Regions from separate parts of the Tessaracoccus sp. O5.2 genome, predicted to be linked through region 3. Evidence: predicted binding sites of a transcription regulator. Region 3 holds the regulator's gene; each other region holds the start of a gene.
What was found. The regulator HrcA, encoded in region 3, represses chaperone genes, less so after heat shock. The targets are predictions, from matches to a motif close to TTGGCACTCGNNNNNNNCGAGTGCCAA.

Region 1 (6,476 bases), on a different contig from region 3:
GCGCCTCGGGGATGAGCCTCAAGCGGTTCCTGCTCTACGACTACATCGCCTCCACCCTGTGGCTGATCGGCTTCTTCCTGCTCGGGTGGCGGGTGGGCGAGGCCGCCGTGGCGCTGCTCGAGATGTACGCGAAGGTCGCCGGCTACGTCGCGATCGGCCTCATCATCGCCATCGTCATCACGACGTACGCGAACCAGATCCGGAAGGCGCGCGCGTCCTGACGCGCCTCCCGGCCCAGCTCAGCTGGAGCGGCTGCAGATGGCGACCAGGAAGTCCGACGACGCCGTGAAGGGGCGCAGATCCCACGTGCTGAGGGCGACATCGAGGGAGAGGCCGGCCGCGTCGAGGTCGGCGAAGAAGTCCGCGAACTCGTAGCCGCGGCCCGCGCCGAAGCCGATGATGGCGCGGCCGTCGGCGGCGAGATGCCGGGCGAACCGGCGCAGGACCTCCACCCTGGTCGACGGCGCGAGGAACCCCATGACGTTGCCCGCGGAGACGATGACGTCGAAATCGGCGGCCACGCCCTGGGCCGGCAGATCCAGCTCGGCGAGGTCGCCGACCACCCAGACCGGCCCCGGGTGGTCGATGCCCGCGGCCTCGATGAGGGCGGGGTCGACGTCGACGCCCACCACGTCGTGGCCCAGCGCGTGCAGCCGGCCCCCGACGCGGCCCGGGCCGCAGCCGGCGTCGAGGATCCGGGCGCCGCGCGACACCATGGCGTCGACGGTGCGGACCTCGCCGGCCAGGTCGTGGCCGGCCGCTTCCATCATCTTGAACCGCTCGATGTAGCGCTGGGAGTGGTCGGGGTCGGCCGCGATGATGCGCGCCCACTTGCTGGGTTCGGTCATGGGGGCCATTGTGGCGCGCCGCCGGGACGCGGCCAAAGTGGAGCCCCCTGAGGGAGTCGAACCCTCGACCACTCGCTTACAAGGCGAGCGCTCTGGCCGCTGAGCTAAGGGGGCGTGGCACCTAGTGTGCCGCCGGATGCCGGACGGGGAAAGTCAGGCGCCCGACGCGGCGACGAACAGCTGGCCCTCGCCGCTCACCGTCACCTGCTCGTCCGCCGGGATGAACACCGCGTCCCCGGAGCGCAGATGCTCGGTGCCGCCATCCGCCTGCAGCAGGAACTCGCCCGATGCCGCGAGCGCGATGCGGCCGGAGTCGGGCCTGGGGAGGGTGTGGGCGCTCGCGTTGACGGGGGCGACGAGCCACAGCTCGAACTCGGGGAAGGCCGTCGGGTAGACGTAGATGCCGTCGGCGCCCGACGCGACCAGGATCTCCGGGGCCATGGGCTCGAACTCCACCACCTGCAGGAGCCCGTCGACGTCGATGTGCTTCGCGGTCAGTCCGCCGCGCATGACGTTGTCCGAGTTCGCCATGATCTCCACGCAGGTGCCGCGCAGGTAGGCGTGCATGACTCCGGCCTTGAGTGCCACGGCCTCCCCGGGCTGCAGCCTGAAGCGGTTGAGGAGCAGCGCCGCGAGGATGCCCGGGTCGCCGGGGAAGTGCTCGTCCAGTTCGACGGCCGTGCGCGCGAACTCGCCGAGACTGCCCGGCGCGTGGAGCCGCTCGACGGCCGCGGCCAGCACGTGGTCGACGAGATGGCGCCGGTCATCGAGGGACAAGACGTCGAGGAACACCTCCTGGAGCGCGGGAGCGTCGCGGCGGTCCCGGAGCGGTCCGATGACCGACGCGAGTTCGGCGGCCACTCCGAGGCCCTCGAACAGGCCGGCCGTCTCCACGGGGTCCCGGAAGCCCAGCAGCCCCTCGAAGGGGGTCAGGGCGACGACGGCCTCGGGCTTCGGCCAGTCGTCCTTGTAGGACCGGCGCGGGTCGTCCGGGTGCAGTCCCAGGAGCGACTCGCGCGCGTACCCGACCACCGCCTGTTCGCGGGAAGGGTGCGCCTGCAGGCTGAGCGGGGAACCGGCCGACAGGATCTTCAGGAGAAACGGCAGGCGGCCGCCGAACAGCTCGCGGCTGGCGGCGCCGACGACGTCCGGCTGCTCCCGGACCAGGTCCGCCAGCACGCGCCCGTCGTCGAGGAACGCGTGCCCGCCGGGGTGGGTGCCCAGCCAGTACTCGGCCCACGGCGTGCCGTCGGGCTCGCGACGCAGGATCTGCGGGATCTCGGTGAGACTGCCCCAGGCGAAGTGCTGGATGTGCCCGGTGAGTCGGCGCATGATGGGTGTCTGATCCTTCGGTCGGTGACAGTCGATCCCCGACTCTATCGCGCCGAGCGAACCGCGCCGGGGGAATGACATGGGTGTGATTCCGGGCGTAGGATGGCCGGCATGTCGGAAGCAGTCTCCCTCACCTCGTCGGCCGAGCTGGCCGAACGCGACGCCCGCATCCTCGACTTCGAGGACAGCTGGTTCACGTCGTCGGTGCCGAAGGAGCAGGCGATCATGGAGCACTTCTCGCTCACGTCGACGCGCTACTACCAGCACCTCAACCTGCTGATCGACACCCCCGAGGCGTTGGCCTACAAGCCTCTGCTCGTGAAGCGACTGCGCCGGATGCGTGCGCAGCGTCAGGCCGCGCGGTCCGCCCGCCGGCTGCACGGCTGAGCCAGAGGGCCGCGGTCACAGCCGCACCTCCCCACGCATGAGCCGCCGGATGCCCTCACGCACCGGAAGAATCGGGTGGGCCGGATAGCCGCCCTTCGCGAGGTCGGCCTGCCGTTCGAAGTGGTTGGCGCTCGCCCGGTCACCTGTTCGAAGCACCGACCAGGCGAGGGCCATGAAGTACAGGGGGATGAACGGCAGCCCTAGGCAATAGGCGTACTGCCACGCGTGCGCGTCCTCGTGCTCCATCAGCGACGGGTTGCGCCTCTCCGCCTCTTCGAGCTCGCGGTGGGGGAGGATGACGACCGAGCCGACGGTGAAGGCGGCGGCGTTGCGCAGGGGCAGCCGGGCCCGGTCGGCCACGATCAGACCGCCGCGCCGCCGGATGCGGGACCGGGTCGCCGCGGCGATGATCAGGCCCAGCGGCGTGGAGAGGTTGACGACGTTGGCGATGTCGCGCAGGAGTCGGCCCGAGGTCCCGTGCGGGGGTGGCGTCGCGCGCGTCATGTATCCATGGTGGCCCTTTGCACTCTCTTGTGTCGAGTGCTAATAATGGGGTTAGCACTCGGAACGTTTGAGTGCTACCGAACCACCGGTGAGGCTGAAGCCGTCCGTCGCGGGCACCGCGGTTCACCCAGGAACTGATACACATCCAGGGGCACTGCCCCACTCGACGGGAGGACTCCCGAACACATGGCAAAGCTGATTGAGTTCAACGAGGACGCGCGTCGCGGACTCGAGCGCGGCATGAACACGCTCGCCGACGCGGTCAAGGTGACGCTCGGCCCCAAGGGCCGCAACGTCGTGCTGGAGAAGAAGTGGGGCGCCCCCACGATCACCAACGATGGCGTGTCCATCGCCAAGGAGATCGAGTTGGAGGATCCCTACGAGCGCATCGGCGCGGAGCTGGTGAAGGAGGTCGCCAAGAAGACCGACGACGTCGCGGGCGACGGCACCACCACCGCCACGGTCATCGCGCAGGCGATGGTCCGTGAGGGCCTGCGCAACGTCACGGCCGGCGCCAACCCGATGAGCCTGAAGAAGGGCATCGAGGCTGCCGTCGCCGCCATCGTCGAGCAGCTGGCGAACATCGCCATCGACGTGGAGACCAAGGAGCAGATCGCCGCGACCGCGTCGATCTCCGCCGCCGACCCCACCGTGGGCGACATCATCGCCGAGGCGATGGACAAGGTGGGCAAGGAAGGCGTCATCACGGTCGAGGAGTCGAACACCTTCGGTCTCGAGCTCGAGCTCACCGAGGGCATGCGCTTCGACAAGGGCTACATCTCGCCCTACTTCGTCACCGACGCCGAGCGCATGGAGGCCGTCCTCGACGACCCGTACATCCTGCTCGTCAACTCGAAGGTCTCCTCGCTCAAGGACCTGCTGCCCATCCTCGAGAAGGTCATGCAGTCGAGCAAGCCGCTGCTGGTCATCGCCGAGGACGTCGAGGGTGAGGCCCTCGCCGGCCTGATCGTCAACAAGATCCGCGGCACCTTCAAGTCGATCGCCGTCAAGGCCCCCGGCTTCGGCGACCGCCGCAAGGCCATGCTGACCGACATCGCTATCCTCACCGGTGGCCAGGTCATCAGCGAGGAGGTCGGCCTGTCGCTGGAGAACACGACGCTCGACCTGCTCGGCCAGGCCCGCTCCGTCCGCGTAACCAAGGACGAGTGCACCATCATCGACGGCGCCGGCGAGCCGGCTCAGATCGAGGGACGGGTCGCTCAGATCCGCCGCGAGATCGAGAACTCGGACTCCGAGTACGACCGCGAGAAGCTGCAGGAGCGCCTCGCCAAGCTGGCCGGCGGCGTCGCCGTCATCAAGGTCGGCGCGGCCACCGAGGTCGAGCTGAAGGAGCGCAAGCACCGCATCGAGGACGCCGTCCGCAACGCGAAGGCCGCCGTCGAGGAGGGCATCGTCCCCGGTGGTGGCGTCGCGCTGCTGCAGGCGTCGAAGGCCGCGTCGGTCGCGGGTCTCGAGGGTGACGAGGCCGTCGGCGCCCAGATCGTCTTCACGGCCGCTTCGGCGCCGCTGAAGCAGATCGCCGGCAACGCCGGGTTCGAGGGCGGGGTCGTCGCAGAGAAGGTGTCGCACCTGCCCGTCGGCCAGGGCCTCAACGCGGCCACTGGCGAGTACGTCGACATGGTCGCCGCGGGCATCATCGACCCGGCCAAGGTGACCCGTTCGGCGCTGCAGAACGCCGCGTCGATCGCCGCGTTGTTCCTCACCACGGAGGCGGTCATCGCCGACAAGCCGGAGAAGGCCCCCGCGGCCGGTGCCGGCGCCGGCATGGACGAGATGGGCGGCATGGGCGGCTTCTGAGCCACCCCGCGCCACACACGCGTCAGGAGGGCGGTCCCCGATGGGGGCCGCCCTTCGGCGTGCCGGGGGCGCCGCAGGGCTCAGGCCGCAGGGGCGCGGCGCACCATGCGGTGCATCGCGACGCCGCCCCAGCTCTCGCTCGTCCGCAGCGACTCGGGCAGATCCACGAACCCGCGGCGCCGGTAGAAGGCCCGGGCCCGTTCGTTGCCGTCGATGAGCCAGAGATACAGGTCCCGGCCGTCGTCGACGAGCTCCAGCAGCTGAGCGCCCAGCCCGCGGCCGTGCCACTCCGGCGCCACGTACAGCCGCTCCAGCTCGCGCCCGGCCGGGGCGGGGACCAGCCCTGCGCCGATCTCCCAGTCCTGCGGTCCGTCCACCACGGAGGCGGCCCCGACGATCGCCCCGTCGAGCTTCGCCACGACGCGCCGCGCGGAGCCGGGCGCTGCGAACGACGCCGCCAACCCGGGCACCCACTCCTGCCGATACACGGACTGCCGGGCGACGAAATCGTCGGGCACGATGCCGGCGTAGGTCTCGGCCTGCTGCGCCACGATGAAGTCGAACCACGCCTCGGCGTCGGCGGGTTCGGGGGCGGAGATGACGGGGGCGACCACTCTCGCATGCTACCGACGGCGCAGCGCTGCTGCGCGCCTCCACGCGCTCCGTGCGCTCACTTGGCAGGATGGGGACATGAGTCTGCTGGAGGTCATCGCCCTGCACGCGGCCGACGCCGAGCGCGCCGAGGCCGGCGGCGCGGACCGTGTCGAGCTCGTCGGCACCATGGACGACGACGGGCTCTCGCCGGAGCCCCGCACGGTCGAGAAGGTGCGGCGTGCCACGTCGATCCAGATCCGCCCCATGGTGCGGCTGCGGGCCGGATTCGGCACGGACGGCGGCGAGGCGACGCGCCTGAAGGGCCTCATCGCGAGCTACCTCGACGTCGGCGCCGACGGCGTGGTCCTGGGCTTCCTCAACGGAGCCAACGCGGTCGACGTCGCGACCGTCACCGAGCTGGTCGGCGAGGGCGACTACCCGTGGACGTTCCACCGCGCGATCGACCACTGTCTCGATCAGGACCGCGCCTGGGCCGCCGTGCGGACCCTCCCGCGGCTCGACCAGGTGCTGACGGCCGGCTCGGCCCGCGGCGTCGAGCAGGGCCTCGACGATCTCGTGCGCCGGGCCAAGGCGGACCAGGCCGTGGCGCAGCTGATCATGGCGGGCGGCGGGCTCGCGCCGGAGCATGTGCCCTGGCTCGTCAGGGCGGGCGTCCGAGCTTTCCACATCGGCGGCTCGGCTCGCCCAGGCCGCTCCTTCAAGGCCTACGTGGATCCGGACCTCGTGGCGAGCTGGCGGGATCTGATCGACGACGAGGTGGCGCATGCCCGCCGCATCCAGCACTGACCGGCCGATCCGGCGCCGAGCCGCCGCCCGGACCATCGTGCTGGCCGGCGACGAGGTGCTGCTCCAGGGCGACACGGACCCGGGGATCCCCGGGTCGAGGTTCTGGCAGCTGCCGGGGGGCGGCGTCGACGAGCCTGAGCCGCTGCGCGCCGCCGCCGCGCGGGAGCTCGCGGAGGAGACCGGACT
Region 2 (6,476 bases), on a different contig from region 3:
GATTCTCGCAGACCGGCGGGCGTGATGCGCACGAACCGGCCCCGCTCCTGCAGCTCGGGGATGGTGCCGGCGCCGGAGTAGAACATCGACTGCCGCAGCCCGCCGACCAGCTGGTACGCGACGGCGGCCAGGGGGCCGCGGTAGGCGACCTGCCCCTCGATGCCCTCGGGGATGAGCTTGTCGTCGGTGGTGACGTCGCCCTGGAAGTAGCGGTCCTTCGAATACGAAGCCTTCCGGCCGCGTGCGGCCATGGCGCCCAGCGACCCCATGCCGCGGTAGCTCTTGAACTGCTTGCCGTTGATGAACACAAGCTCGCCGGGGCTCTCTTCGCAGCCGGCGAGCAGCGAGCCGAGCATCACCGACGAGGCGCCCGCGACGATGGCCTTGGCGATGTCCCCGGAGTACTGGAGCCCGCCGTCGCCGATGACCGGCACCCCGGCCGGACGGCAGGCGCGCGCGGCGTCGTAGATGGCCGTGACCTGCGGGACCCCGACGCCGGCGACCACGCGCGTCGTGCAGATGGAGCCGGGGCCGACGCCCACCTTGACGCCGTCGGCGCCCGCCTCGACCAGCGCCTTGGCGCCGGCATAGGTCGCGACGTTGCCGCCGATGATGTCGACGGCGGCCGCGGCGGGATCCGCCTTGAGCCGCTTGATCATGTCGACGACGCCCTTGCTGTGCCCGTGTGCCGTGTCGACGATGATGACGTCCACGCCGGCCTCGACCAGCGACATCGCCCGCTCCCACGAGTCCCCGAAGAACCCGACGGCGGCGCCGACGCGCAGCCGGCCCTGGTCGTCCTTGGCGGCGTTGGGGTATTTGTCGGCCTTGACGAAGTCCTTGAGCGTGATCAGCCCGGTCAGGCGCCCCTCGTCGTCGACGATGGGCAGCTTCTCGACCTTGTGCCGGGCCAGCAGGGCAAGGGCCTCGTCGGAGCTGACTCCGACTCGTGCGGTGACCAGGGGCATGCGGGTCATGACCTCGGACACCGGGCGGCTCGGGTCGTCCTCGAAACGCATGTCCCGGTTGGTGATGATGCCCAGCAGGCGGCCGTCGTCGTCGACGACGGGGGCGCCGGAGATGCGGTAGGCGCCGCACATCTCGTCGACCTCACCGAGCGTGGCGTCGGGGCGGACGGTGATGGGGTTGCCGACCATCCCGGCCTCGGACCGCTTGACCTGGTCCACCATCTGCGCCTGATCCGCGATGGCGAGGTTGCGGTGCAGGATGCCGATGCCGCCCTCGCGGGCCATGGCGACGGCCATCCGGGATTCGGTGACGGTGTCCATCGCGGCGGAGGCCAGCGGGACCCCCAGGCGGACCCGGCGGGTCAGCTGGGTGCCGGTGTCGACAGCCGAGGGGATGATGTCGGACTGGTTGGGCTGCAGCAGCACATCGTCGAACGTCAGCCCCAGGGCGGCGAACGGGCTGGGCACCCCGGCTCCGGTCAGTTCCTCGAACACGCATCCACCCTTCACTCAACCGGCACGTCGGGGGCCAGTCTACGCCGCCGACGCCTGCGCGCCGACCGCGCTTCCGCCCGCCGGGGACGCGGCGGGGCCCCGCCCGGACGAACCAGACGGGGCCCCGCATGCAGTCAGGCCGGGAGACTCAGCTCTCGTCCTCGCGCTTGTCCACCACCAGGGTCTCGGTGGTGAGCAGAAGCGACGCGATCGACGCGGCGTTGGCGAGCGCGGAACGCGTCACCTTGACCGGGTCGATGACGCCGTGCTCGACGAGGTTCTGGTACTCGTCGGTGCGGGCGTTGTAGCCGTGGCCGACCTCCAGCTCGGCGACCTTGGACGTGATGACGTAGCCCGACACGCCGCCGTTCTCGGCGATCCAGCGCAGCGGCTCGACGAGGGCCTTGGCCACCACGTCGACGCCGGCCTTCTCGTCGCCCTCGAGGCCGAGGTGGTCCCCCAGGACCGCGCCGGCGTGGATGAGGGCCGAGCCGCCACCGGCGACGATGCCCTCCTCGATGGCAGCGCGCGTCGCGGACACGGCGTCCTCGATGCGGTGCTTCTTCTCCTTGAGCTCCACCTCGGTGGCGGCGCCGACCTTGATGACGCACACGCCGCCGGCCAGCTTCGCGACCCGCTCCTGGAGCTTCTCGCGGTCCCAGTCGGAATCGGTGCGCGCGATCTCGGCCTGCAGCTGCGACACGCGGCCGGTGACCTCGGCGTGGTCGCCCGCACCGTCGACGATGGTCGTGTTGTCCTTGGTGACGACGACGCGACGGGCGCGGCCGAGCACCTCCAGACCGACCTGGTCGAGCTTGAGGCCCACCTCGGGCGCCACGACCTGGCCGCCGGTGAGGATCGCGATGTCCTCGAGCATGGCCTTGCGACGGTCGCCGAACGCGGGGGCCTTGACGGCCACCGAGGTGAACGTGCCGCGGATCTTGTTGACCACGAGCGTCGACAGCGCCTCGCCGTCGACGTCCTCGGCCACGATGAACAGCGTGCCCTTGGCCGCGATGACCTTCTCCAGCAGGGGCAGCAGGTCGTTCATCGACGAGATCTTGCCGCTGTGGATGAGGATGTACGGATCGTCGAGGATGGCCTCCATGCGGTCCGCGTCGGTCACGAAGTACGGGGACAGGTAGCCCTTGTCGAACTGCATGCCCTCGGTGAACTCGAGCTCGGTGCCCATGGTGTTGGACTCGTCGACGGTGATGACGCCGTCCTTGCCGACCTTGTCGAACGCCTCGGCGATCAGGTCGCCGATCTGCTCGTCGCGCGAGGAGATGGTGGCGACCGACGCCATGTCGGCGGTGGTGTCGACCGGGCGGGCGTTCTCCCGCAGCCGCTCGACGACGGCCTCCACGGCCTTGTCGATGCCGCGCTTGAGCCCGATGGGGTTGACGCCCGCGGCGACCGCGCGCAGACCCTGGTGGACCATGGCCTGGGCGAGGACGGTGGCCGTCGTGGTGCCGTCACCGGCGACGTCGTTGGTCTTGGTGGCGACTTCCTTGGCGAGCTGCGCGCCGAGGTCCTCGTAGGGATCGTCGAGCTCGACCTCCTTGGCGACGGTCACGCCGTCGTTGGTGATGGTCGGGGCGCCCCACTTCTTGTCGAGGACGACGTAGCGGCCCTTGGGGCCGAGGGTCACCTTGACCGTGTTGGCGAGGATGTCAACGCCGCGCTCGAGCGCGCGGCGCGCCTCCTCGTCGAAAGCGAGAATCTTGGGCATGAAGTGGTGTCCTTACTTGCTGACGACGGCGAGGATGTCGCGGGCGTTCAGCAGGAGGTATTCCTGGCCGTCGTACTTGACTTCGGTGCCGCCGTACTTCGAGAAGATGACGACATCGCCCTCGGCGACGTCGAGCGGGACGCGGTTGCCCTTGTCATCGATGCGCCCGGGGCCGGTGGCGATGACCTTGCCCTCCTGCGGCTTCTCCTTGGCGGTGTCGGGGATGACAAGGCCGGAAGCGGTGGTCTGAACGGCCTCGAGGGGCTGGATGAGGATGCGGTCCTCGAGCGGCTTGATCGTGGTTGCCACGTCAAACACCTTTCTCTCATATCCGACCTGGAGGTCGGCGAATAGGTCAGGTTGAGCAGCGGCCGGGCGTCGTCGCGGGTGCCGTCCGACCGTTAGCACCCGACCAGGTCGAGTGCCAGCTCTTACGTTATCCCGGGTTTAGCACTCAATCAAGCCGAGTGCCAAACCACGTGCCCGCCTCGTCCAGGTTGGCCACTCGCCAACCGTCAGATGCGTTCGCCAACGGTTTTCATGGACGCAGCCCTACAGGATCGGCGAACACGGACACGGTTGGCGAACGGGATCAAGGATTGGCGTCGAGGGCCAAGGGTTGGCGGGGCGACCCAACCAACACACGGCGTTTGAACACTGTTAGAATCTGAACACCGTTCAAATCGCAAGGGAGCACCATGGACCTCAACTCGCTGGCCGACCGAGTCATCGCCGGCGACACCATCACCCCCGACGAGGCGCTCGCCATCCTCCGCCTGCCGGACGAGCGGACCTACGAACTCGTCGCCGCCGCCGGCCGGGTCCGACGCCACTTCCACGGCTCGAGCGTCAAGGTGAACTACCTCGTCAACCTCAAGTCGGGCAAGTGCCCGGAGGACTGCTTCTACTGCTCCCAGCGCCTCGGCTCCGAGGCCGAGATCCTCCGCTACACCTGGCTCACCCACGACGACGCGCTCGCCGCCGCCAGGGCAGGCATCAGCGCCGGCGCCGGCCGCGTCTGCCTCGTCGCCTCCGGGCGCGGGCCGTCGGACCGCGACGTCGCCCGCGTCGCCGGCATCATCGAGGACCTCAAGGCCGACAACCCCGGCGTCGAGGTCTGCGCCTGCCTCGGCCTCCTCAAGGACGGCCAGGCCGAGCGCCTCGCCGGCGCCGGCGCCGACGCCTACAACCACAACCTCAACACCGCCGAGTCGCACTACGACAACATCTGCACCACCCACGACTACGACGACCGCCGCGACACCGTCCAGCACGCCCGCGAACACGGCCTGTCCGCCTGCTCCGGCCTCATCGCAGGCATGGGCGAATCCGACGAGCAGCTCGTCGAGGTGGCGTTCCAGCTCCGCGAGGTGGGCGCCGACTCCGTGCCCGTCAACTTCCTCATGCCCTTCGACGGCACCCCGCTCCAGGGGCACTCGGAACTCACCCCGCACAAGTGCCTGCGCATCCTGGCGATGATCCGCCTCGTCCACGGCCCCGCCGACGTCCGCGTCGCCGCCGGGCGCGAGCAGCACCTGCGCTCCCTCCAGCCGCTCAGCCTCGAGGTGTGCAACTCGCTGTTCCTGGGCGACTACTTGACGTCCGAGGGCCAGGCCGGGTCCGCCGACCTCGCCATGCTGGCCGACGGCGGCTACACCGTCTGGGGCGCCGACGAGTCCCCCGCCCCGGCCGCGCTCCCCCACATCGACATCCGACGGCGTGGCGCCGGCACCGCGGTGGCCGCGAACGCCTAGTGGGTATCTCCGTTAGTTCGTCGGGGGTTCAGACCCAGGCGGTGGGGTCGTTGAGGTAGAGGCCGCAGGCGGTGTCGAGGGCGTCTTCGGCGGCTCCGCCCATCGTGCCGGTGGGCAGGTATGACTCTTCGTAGTCGTCGTGGCTGGCCCGGTAGATCGCGAATCCCCACTGGTTGGCGTAGCCGACGTAACGAAGCCGGCACAGCTTGAGGACCTCGCCGTCGGCGAGCACGCCGTCGACGTAGGCGAACCCGGCCCGGAAGCGGACCTGCGTGCGGGCGAGGGCGGGCCAGCGTTCGCGGGCTCGGGCAGCCATCCGGTACTGCAACGAGTTCTTCGTCGACTCCGGGATCTTCACCATGGGCCTCATCCTGACCCACCCACCGGTCTGGTCGGCGTGTCGCCACCGTTGTGCGGACCAGCAGCGGGACAAAAGGGGCTGTGGTGACCACTTCCCCGTTCATCATCGTCCCCACCGCCGCCGACCTCACTGTCCTGACCAGCCGAGCCCACTCCGCACGCGCCGAGCATCGACAGGTCATCCGCTCGCGCATCATCCTCGCCGCCGCCCATGGCCACACGAACGCGGCCATCGCCGCTGACCTGGGTGTGCATGTCGACACGGTCCGTAAGTGGCGCAAGCGCTATGCCCGCCACGGGCTGGACGGGCTGAACGATCTCCCCCGGTCCGGGCGTCCGCCCGTGTTCACACCGGTCCAGGTCGCCCAGGTCAAGGCGCTGGCCTGCACCCCTCCCGCGGACAGCGAGGTCCCGTTGGCCCGTTGGTCAACCGCCGACCTGGCCCTCGAAGCGGTGACCCAAGGCGTGACCGCATCTATCAGCCCGAGCACGATCCGCCGGTGGCTGGCCAAGGACGCCATCAAGCCCTGGCAGCACCGGACCTGGATCTTCCCGCGCGACGCTGACTTCGCCGCGCAGGCCGGTGTCGTGTTGGACCTGTACGACCGCCGCTGGGACGGCGCCACCCTCGCTGCCGACGAGTACGTGATCAGCGCCGACGAGAAGTCCCAACTGCAGGCCCTGCGCCGCCGCCACCCCGACCTGCCCCCCGGGCCAGGACGGACCCGGAGAGTCGAGTTCGAGTACCGCCGTGGTGGAACGCTGGCCTACTTCGCCGCCTACGACGTCCACCGCGCGAGTGTGATCGGCACCATCGCCCCCACGACCGGCATCGAACCCTTCGCCGACCTCGTCGCCAAGGTGATGACCACCGAGCCCTACGCTTCGGCCCGCCGCGTGTTCTGGGTCGTGGACAACGGTTCCTCCCACAACGGCTGGCGATCCGTCGAAGGCATGCAGCAGGCGTGGCCCACGGCCACCCTCGTCCACCTGCCCGTGCACGCCTCATGGCTGAACCAAGTCGAGATCTACTTCTCGATCCTGCAACGCAAAGCCATCGCCACCGGGGACTTCACCGACCTCGACGACCTCGCCGGCCGAATCCTGGCCTTCCAGCAGCGCTACAACGCCACCGCCACCCCATTCGACTGGAAGTACACCCGCACA
Region 3 (6,476 bases):
CGGTCCGTCCCAGCCGCGAGGACCTGGTCCTGCTGCTGCGGCGTCTGGGCTGATCCGCGCGGGGCTGCGTAGGCTGGGGCGGTGGCCCAGCTCCCCGACGGCGACCCCGCCCCGCCCGACGGCGCCCTGCCGGCGTCGGCGCTGAATGCGGCGCGCCCGCTCTCGCTCTACGTGCACGTGCCGTTCTGCCGGGTGCGGTGCGGGTACTGCGACTTCAACACCTACACCCCGTCGGAGCTGGGCGACCTGGCACCGGGCACCTATCTCAGCGCGGCCGTCGCCGAGCTGGACCTGGCTGCGCGCGTCCTGGGCCGGCGGCGCGTGTCGACGGTGTTCTTCGGCGGCGGGACACCCACCATGCTGCCGGCCGACGCACTGGCCGGGCTGCTGGGGGCGGTCGGGGAGCGGTTCGATCTCGCGCCCGACGCGGAGGTGACGACCGAGGCGAACCCGGAGACGCTCACCCCGGACTACCTGGTCACCCTGCGCGCCGCGGGATTCACGCGCCTGTCGCTCGGTCTGCAGTCGGTGGTACCCCACGTGCTGGCGGTGCTGGACCGGCAGCACACGCCCCGGCGTGGGCTCGACGCGGCCGGCTGGGCGCGCGACGCCGGCTTCGAGCACATCAGCCTGGACCTCATCTACGGCACGCCGGGGGAGTCCCTCGACGACTGGCGGGCGAGCCTCGATGCCGTCGCCGGCGCGCCCGTCGACCACGTGAGCGCCTACTCGCTGATCGTGGAGGAGGGCACGCGGCTGGCGGCCCGGGTCCGTCGCGGGGAGCTGCCGATGCCGGACGACGACGACCTGGCCGACAAGTACGAGTTGGCGGACGCCCTGTTGACGTCGCTGGGGATGGCGAACTACGAGGTGAGCAACTGGGCCATGCCGGGCGGGGAGTGCCGGCACAACCTGGCCTACTGGCACGGCGCCGACTGGTGGGGGATCGGGCCGGGGGCACACTCGCACATCGGCGGGGTGCGGTTCTGGAACCGCAAGCACCCGCGCAGCTACGCGGCGTCGCTGGCGGCGGGGGAGTCGCCGGCGTTGGCCCGCGAGGTGCTGGGTGAGGAGGATCGCCGGGTCGAGCGCGTCCTGCTGGAACTGCGGCTGGCGCACGGCGTTCCGCTGTCGGTGCTGACGCCGTCGGAGGGGTCGCGGATCGACGGCATCGTCGAGCGGGGGCTCGCCGCCGTCGTCCACAGCCTCGGGGGAGAGCACGGTGGTGCGCTGGAGCCGGGGCCGAGGCTGCGCCTCACGCGGGAGGGCCGGCTGCTCGCCGACGGCGTCATCCGCGACCTCCTCGACTGACCGCGGTTGAGCCTGACACGCGGCTCGCCGAGGCCGGTTGAGCCTGACACGCGGCTCGCCAGAGGAGGTTGAGCCTGCGCCCGGCCTCGACAGCGCGTATGGCCTCTGAAATCGGTTGCAGGCCGAACGAGTCGGGAATCAGGCTCAACTCCGGCTGCGGAAGGAGGCGGTGTCGCTGGCCGGATGGGCGGCGCGGCGCTGATAGCGTCGCCGATCGTGGATCGCTACGCACGAGACGTCCTCGCCCCCGGGTGGCAGAAGTCGCACCTCAAGAAGACCCGCGACGTGCCCGTCGAACTCGACGTCGTCGTCGAGTTCGGAGACTTCTGCGGCGCCGTCGTCGGCTGGGAGAACGGCCTCGTCCTCCTGGAGGACCGACGCGGCAAGCGGCGGGCCGCGCCCTTCGGCCCCGGCTTCCTCCTCGAGGGGCAGCCCGTCGCGCTCCGGCCGCCGCTGCGAGGCACGCCCGCGGGACCCGCCTACACGGCATCGGGATCGCGGGTGTCCGCGGAGCCGGCGAAGGCCCGCGTGGCCCTGCCCAGCCGGATCTACGTCGAGGGCCGCCACGACGCCGAGCTGATCGAGAAGGTCTGGGGCGAGGATCTCCGCCACGTCGGCGTCGTCGTCGAGTTCCTCGGCGGCATCGACGACCTGCCCGCGATCGTTGCCGACTTCAGACCCGAGCCCGGCCGCCGCCTCGGCGTCCTGGTCGACCACCTGGTGCCGGGCAGCAAGGAGAGCCGGATCGCCGAGGAGGTGTACCGCGCCGGATACCGCGACACCGTCCTCGTCGCCGGTCACCGCTTCATCGACATCTGGCAGGCCGTCCGCCCGGACCGGATCGGGCGCAAGGCGTGGCCAGACGTGCCCCGCGACATCGACTTCAAGAAGGGCACCCTCGCAGCCCTCGGGCTGCCCCACGCCGATCAGGCCGACGTCGCCCGCGGCTGGCAGGCGATCCTCGCGCGCGTCACGAGTTGGCGCGACCTCGAACCGCAGCTCAACACCGTGGTCGAGACCCTCATCGACTTCGTCACGCAGGACCATCTCGACGACGCCTGAGGCGGCGCCGATAGGGTGGGGCCATGGACACCGAGGGCATCGCGCGCCTGCTCGAACAGACCGCCGCCGAGATCATCCTTCCGCGCTTCCAACAGCTCGCCCACGGCGACGTCATCGAGAAGAAGCCCGGCGACCTCGTCACCATCGCCGACCGCGAGGCCGAGGACTACCTGACGGGCCTGCTCCGTGAGGCCCACCCCGGGGCCGTCATCGTCGGGGAGGAAGGCGTGTTCGCCGACGCGAGCCTGCTCGACGGCCTGGCCACGGCCGAGCACGCGTTCGTCATCGACCCGATCGACGGGACCCGCAACTTCGTCGCCGGCCGCGACGAGTTCGGCGTGATGCTGGCCGAGGTGCGCGACGGCGTGACGACGCGCGGCTGGATCCTGCAGCCCCAGGCGCAGCGCATGTACATCGCCGAGCTGGGCGGCGGAGTCACCCTCAACGGATCACGCATCGACCGGACCCGCGCCGACCGTGCACCGCTCGGCGCCACCTCCAAGCGCTCCGTGCACGGTTTCACGGCCGACGGCCGGCTCAGTCCCGTCGTCGAGAGCGCCTGGTGCTGCGCCTTCGACTACCCCAAGGTGCTGCACGGCGACGTCGACTTCCTCGTCTACACGACCGTCCACCCGTGGGACCATCTCGCCGGGTCGCTCATGGTGACGGAGGCCGGCGGCGTCAGCCGGACCCTCGCCGGCGAGGACTACACGGTCGCGTCGCGCGCCAGGGGCCTGCTCATCGCCTCGGACCCGGAGACGTGGGCGGCGGCGCAGGAGGCCTGGCCAGCGCGCTGAGGTCAGATGCCGAAGATCGGCAGTTGCCGCTTCGGCACGACGCCCTTCTCGGCCAGCTCCGCGTACGCCTTCGGGAGCGCGACGGCGAGCGTCTCGGCGCTGAACGGCCACTCGACCGCGGTCGCCGCCTGCTCGGCGGTCACGCCCTGCTGGATCAGCATCTCGCTCGAGCTGTAGAGCATCGCGACCTCGGCCCGCTGCACGAACGCGAAGTCGCGGTCCACCACCGCACCGTGGCCCGGGACGAACCGGGTCCCGGCGTTGCTGGCCCCCAGCACGCCGTCGAGCACGGTCGGCCAGTTCGCCAGGGAGGTGGACTCGTCCACCTGCGGATCCGCGCCCTCCTCCAGCAGGTCGCCGGCGAACACCACGTTCTCGCCGGGCACGAACACGACGACGTCCGCCTGCGTGTGCGCGCGTCCGAAGTGCAGCAGCTCGACCCGCTGGCCGCCGAGATCGACCGCGCGGGCCATCGAGAACACCTCCGTCGGCTCCGCGCCCGCCAGATCCTCGTGCCCGATGGACATCAGCCCGGCCATGCCCGAGAGCCCGCCGACATGGTCCGCGTGGCCGTGGGTCAGCACCACGTGCGTGACCGGGACGCCGGCCAGGTCCGCCGCGGAGCGCACGAGGTCGGCTCCCTGCGCGGGGGTGTTGCCGGCGTCGACCAGCAGGGCTGCGTCCCGCCCGACGACCAGCCCCACGTTGACTCGGTGCGGTTCGAGCGCGGTCACGTACACGCGGTCGGTGACCGGGGTCCAGGCGAGCGTCATGGCAGCCAGCATAGATGCCGGTACACTGGCACTCGACCGCCACGAGTGCCAGCCAGGAGGTGACATGCTCGACGACCGCAAGCTCGACGTCCTCAAGGCCATCGTCACCGACTATGTGGCCAGCCGCGAGCCGGTCGGCTCCAAGGCCCTCGTCGAGCGCCACAAGCTCGACGTGTCGGCCGCGACCGTCCGCAACGACATGGCGGTGCTGGAGGAAGAGGGCTACATCGCGCAGCCCCACACCAGCGCCGGCCGGATCCCCACCGACAAGGGGTACCGGTTGTTCGTGGACCGCCTGGCGCAGATCAAGCCGCTGTCGCCGGCGGAGCGCAGCGCCATCACCACCTACCTCAACGGCACGGCCGACGTCGACGACCTGGTGACCCGGACGGTGCGGCTGCTCGCGCAACTCACGCGGCAGGTCGCGATCGTCCAGTACCCGATCGCGCAGCGCACGGTGGTGCGCCACGTGGACCTGCTCCTGCTCACCCCCGAGCGGCTCATGGTCATCGTCGTGCAGTCCTCCGGGCGGGTGGACCAGACCGTCCTGGAGTCCCCGTCGTCCGACGAGGGCAGGCTCCAGGCGCTGCGTAACCGCGTGGCGGAGGCCATCGTGGGCCGCGCGACGGCCGACGCCGCAGCTGCGCTGGGCACCTTCGTCGACGCCTTGGCGCCGGACGAGCGGCCGTACGCCGCGCCGGTGGTGGCCGCCGTCCTCGAGGCGATCGCGGCGGAGCCCGCGGCGCACGTCGTGGTCGCGGGGCTGCCCAACCTGGCCGCCAGTCAGACGTTCGAGACCAACCTGCGGCCGCTCCTCGAGGCGCTCGAGGAACAGGTGGTCCTCATGCGGCTGCTCGGCGAGGCGGCCGGTGACGACGTCACCGTGCGCATCGGCGAGGAGAACACCACCGAGGGCTTCCGCAGCGCGAGCGTCATCGCCGCGGGATACGGGGCGGACCTGTCGGCCAGCCTCGGCGTGCTGGGCCCCACCCGCATGGATTACCCCTCCCACATCGCCGCGGTGCGCGCCGTGGCCCGTTACGTCAGCAGATTCCTGAGCCAAGGCTGATCGACAGAAAGAACCCATGAGCAAGGACTACTACGCAATCCTCGGCGTCGACCGCGACGCCTCCCCGGAGGCCATCAAGAAGGCGTACCGCCGGCGGGCCATGAAGGTGCACCCGGACGTCGCCCAGGAGGCCGACGCCGCGGAGAAGTTCAAGGAACTCAACGAGGCGTACGAGGTCCTCAGCGACCCCAACAAGCGCGCCGTCTTCGACCGCGGCGGGGACCCCATGTCCTCGGCGGGCGCCGGGTTCTCGGGTTTCGGCGGCGGTTTCGCGGGCGGGTTCGACTTCTCCAACCTCGTCGACGCCATGTTCGGGGCCGCGGGCACCCGCGGGCCCCGCTCACGCGTCCGTCAGGGCCAGGACGCCCTCGTCCGGGTCTCCCTCAAGCTCCACGAGGCGGTCTTCGGCACCACCAAGCCTGTGAAGGTCGACACCGCGGTGTTGTGCCCCAAGTGCTCCGGACACGGCGGAGAGCCCGGCTCCGAACCCGTGACCTGCACCACATGTCAGGGCTCCGGCGAAGTGACGCAGATCCAGCGCAGCTTCCTCGGCGACATCCGCACGTCCCAGGCCTGCCCCACCTGCCGCGGCTACGGCACGATCATCCCCCGGCCCTGTGGGGAATGCTCGGGTGAGGGACGGGTCCGCACCACCCGCACGCTGCAGGTGCGCATCCCGGCGGGCGTCAGCACCGGCATCCGGATCCATCTGGAGGGCCAGGGCGAGGTCGGCCCGGGCGGCGGTCCGGCGGGCGACCTGTACGTCGAGCTCGCCGTCGAGGCCCACGAGACCTTCCGCCGCGAGGGGGACAACCTCGAGGTGGTGGTCAAGGTCCCGATGACCGCGGCGGCCCTCGGCACCAGCATCGACGTGGCCACGCTCGAGGCCGAGTGGGACGGATCCGACCTGGAGGACCGCAAGGTCGCCGTCGAGGTCCCGGCCGGCACGCAGTCGGGCACCCGCATCCCGCTCAAGGGCCGCGGCGTGCCTCGCCTCCGCGGCGGCGGCCGGGGCGACCTCGGCGTGACGCTGCTGGTCCAGACGCCCACCAAGCTCGACGACCGGCAGCGCGAGCTGTTGCGGGAACTCGCCGAGGCCCGAGATGAGTCCGCGCCGGAGGGCGTCGCCGCCCAGGGCCACAAGGGCGTGTTCGGCAAGCTCTCCGAGTGGTTCTCGTGACTGACCCGCTGTTCTTCGCCCGCTTCGACGCCGCCGTCGGCCCCGGTGACCTCGTGACGGTCACCGGCGAGGAGGCCCACCACGCGGTCTCGGTCAAGCGCATCGTGCCCGGCGAGACGGTCCTGCTGGCCAACGGCGACGGCGTCGGGGTGCGCGCCGAGGTGATCTCCGCCGAACGGCGCGAACTCGCCGCCCGCGTCCTCGACGTCATCCCCGCCGCCACCCCGTCGATCGGATGGGGCGTCGTGCAGGCGCTGGCCAAGGGCGACCGGAGCGAGCTGGCG

Region 1: groL (chaperonin GroEL) is a predicted target of HrcA. The motif match lies at 3,088-3,114, and genes of this name have one in related genera.
Region 2: groES (co-chaperone GroES) is a predicted target of HrcA. The motif match lies at 3,643-3,669, and genes of this name have one in related genera.

What each region holds. Positions count from the first base shown of each region.
Region 1 is NZ_CAXWGV010000008.1:20,029-26,504, reverse strand. Features, by position in the region: gene ACFQPD_RS04830 (DedA family protein) at 1-221, shown strand, start outside; gene ACFQPD_RS04825 (class I SAM-dependent methyltransferase) at 240-848, opposite strand; tRNA gene ACFQPD_RS04820 (tRNA-Thr) at 887-962, opposite strand; gene manA (mannose-6-phosphate isomerase, class I) at 1,002-2,180, opposite strand; gene ACFQPD_RS04810 (DUF3263 domain-containing protein) at 2,283-2,567, shown strand; gene ACFQPD_RS04805 (hypothetical protein) at 2,583-3,071, opposite strand; gene groL (chaperonin GroEL) at 3,258-4,889, shown strand; gene ACFQPD_RS04795 (GNAT family N-acetyltransferase) at 4,970-5,503, opposite strand; gene ACFQPD_RS04790 (copper homeostasis protein CutC) at 5,580-6,290, shown strand; gene ACFQPD_RS04785 (NUDIX domain-containing protein) at 6,268-6,476, shown strand, end outside.
Region 2 is NZ_CAXWGV010000009.1:53,149-59,624, forward strand. Features, by position in the region: gene guaB (IMP dehydrogenase) at 1-1,451, opposite strand, end outside; gene groL (chaperonin GroEL) at 1,612-3,195, opposite strand; gene groES (co-chaperone GroES) at 3,208-3,504, opposite strand; gene bioB (biotin synthase BioB) at 3,894-4,949, shown strand; gene ACFQPD_RS05500 (hypothetical protein) at 4,978-5,310, opposite strand; gene ACFQPD_RS05505 (IS630 family transposase) at 5,394-6,476, shown strand, end outside.
Region 3 is NZ_CAXWGV010000004.1:43,899-50,374, forward strand. Features, by position in the region: gene ACFQPD_RS02655 (1-propanol dehydrogenase PduQ) at 1-53, shown strand, start outside; gene hemW (radical SAM family heme chaperone HemW) at 82-1,311, shown strand; gene ACFQPD_RS02665 (DUF3097 domain-containing protein) at 1,495-2,373, shown strand; gene ACFQPD_RS02670 (inositol monophosphatase family protein) at 2,397-3,170, shown strand; gene ACFQPD_RS02675 (MBL fold metallo-hydrolase) at 3,173-3,943, opposite strand; gene hrcA (heat-inducible transcriptional repressor HrcA) at 4,008-5,012, shown strand; gene dnaJ (molecular chaperone DnaJ) at 5,029-6,192, shown strand; gene ACFQPD_RS02690 (16S rRNA (uracil(1498)-N(3))-methyltransferase) at 6,189-6,476, shown strand, end outside.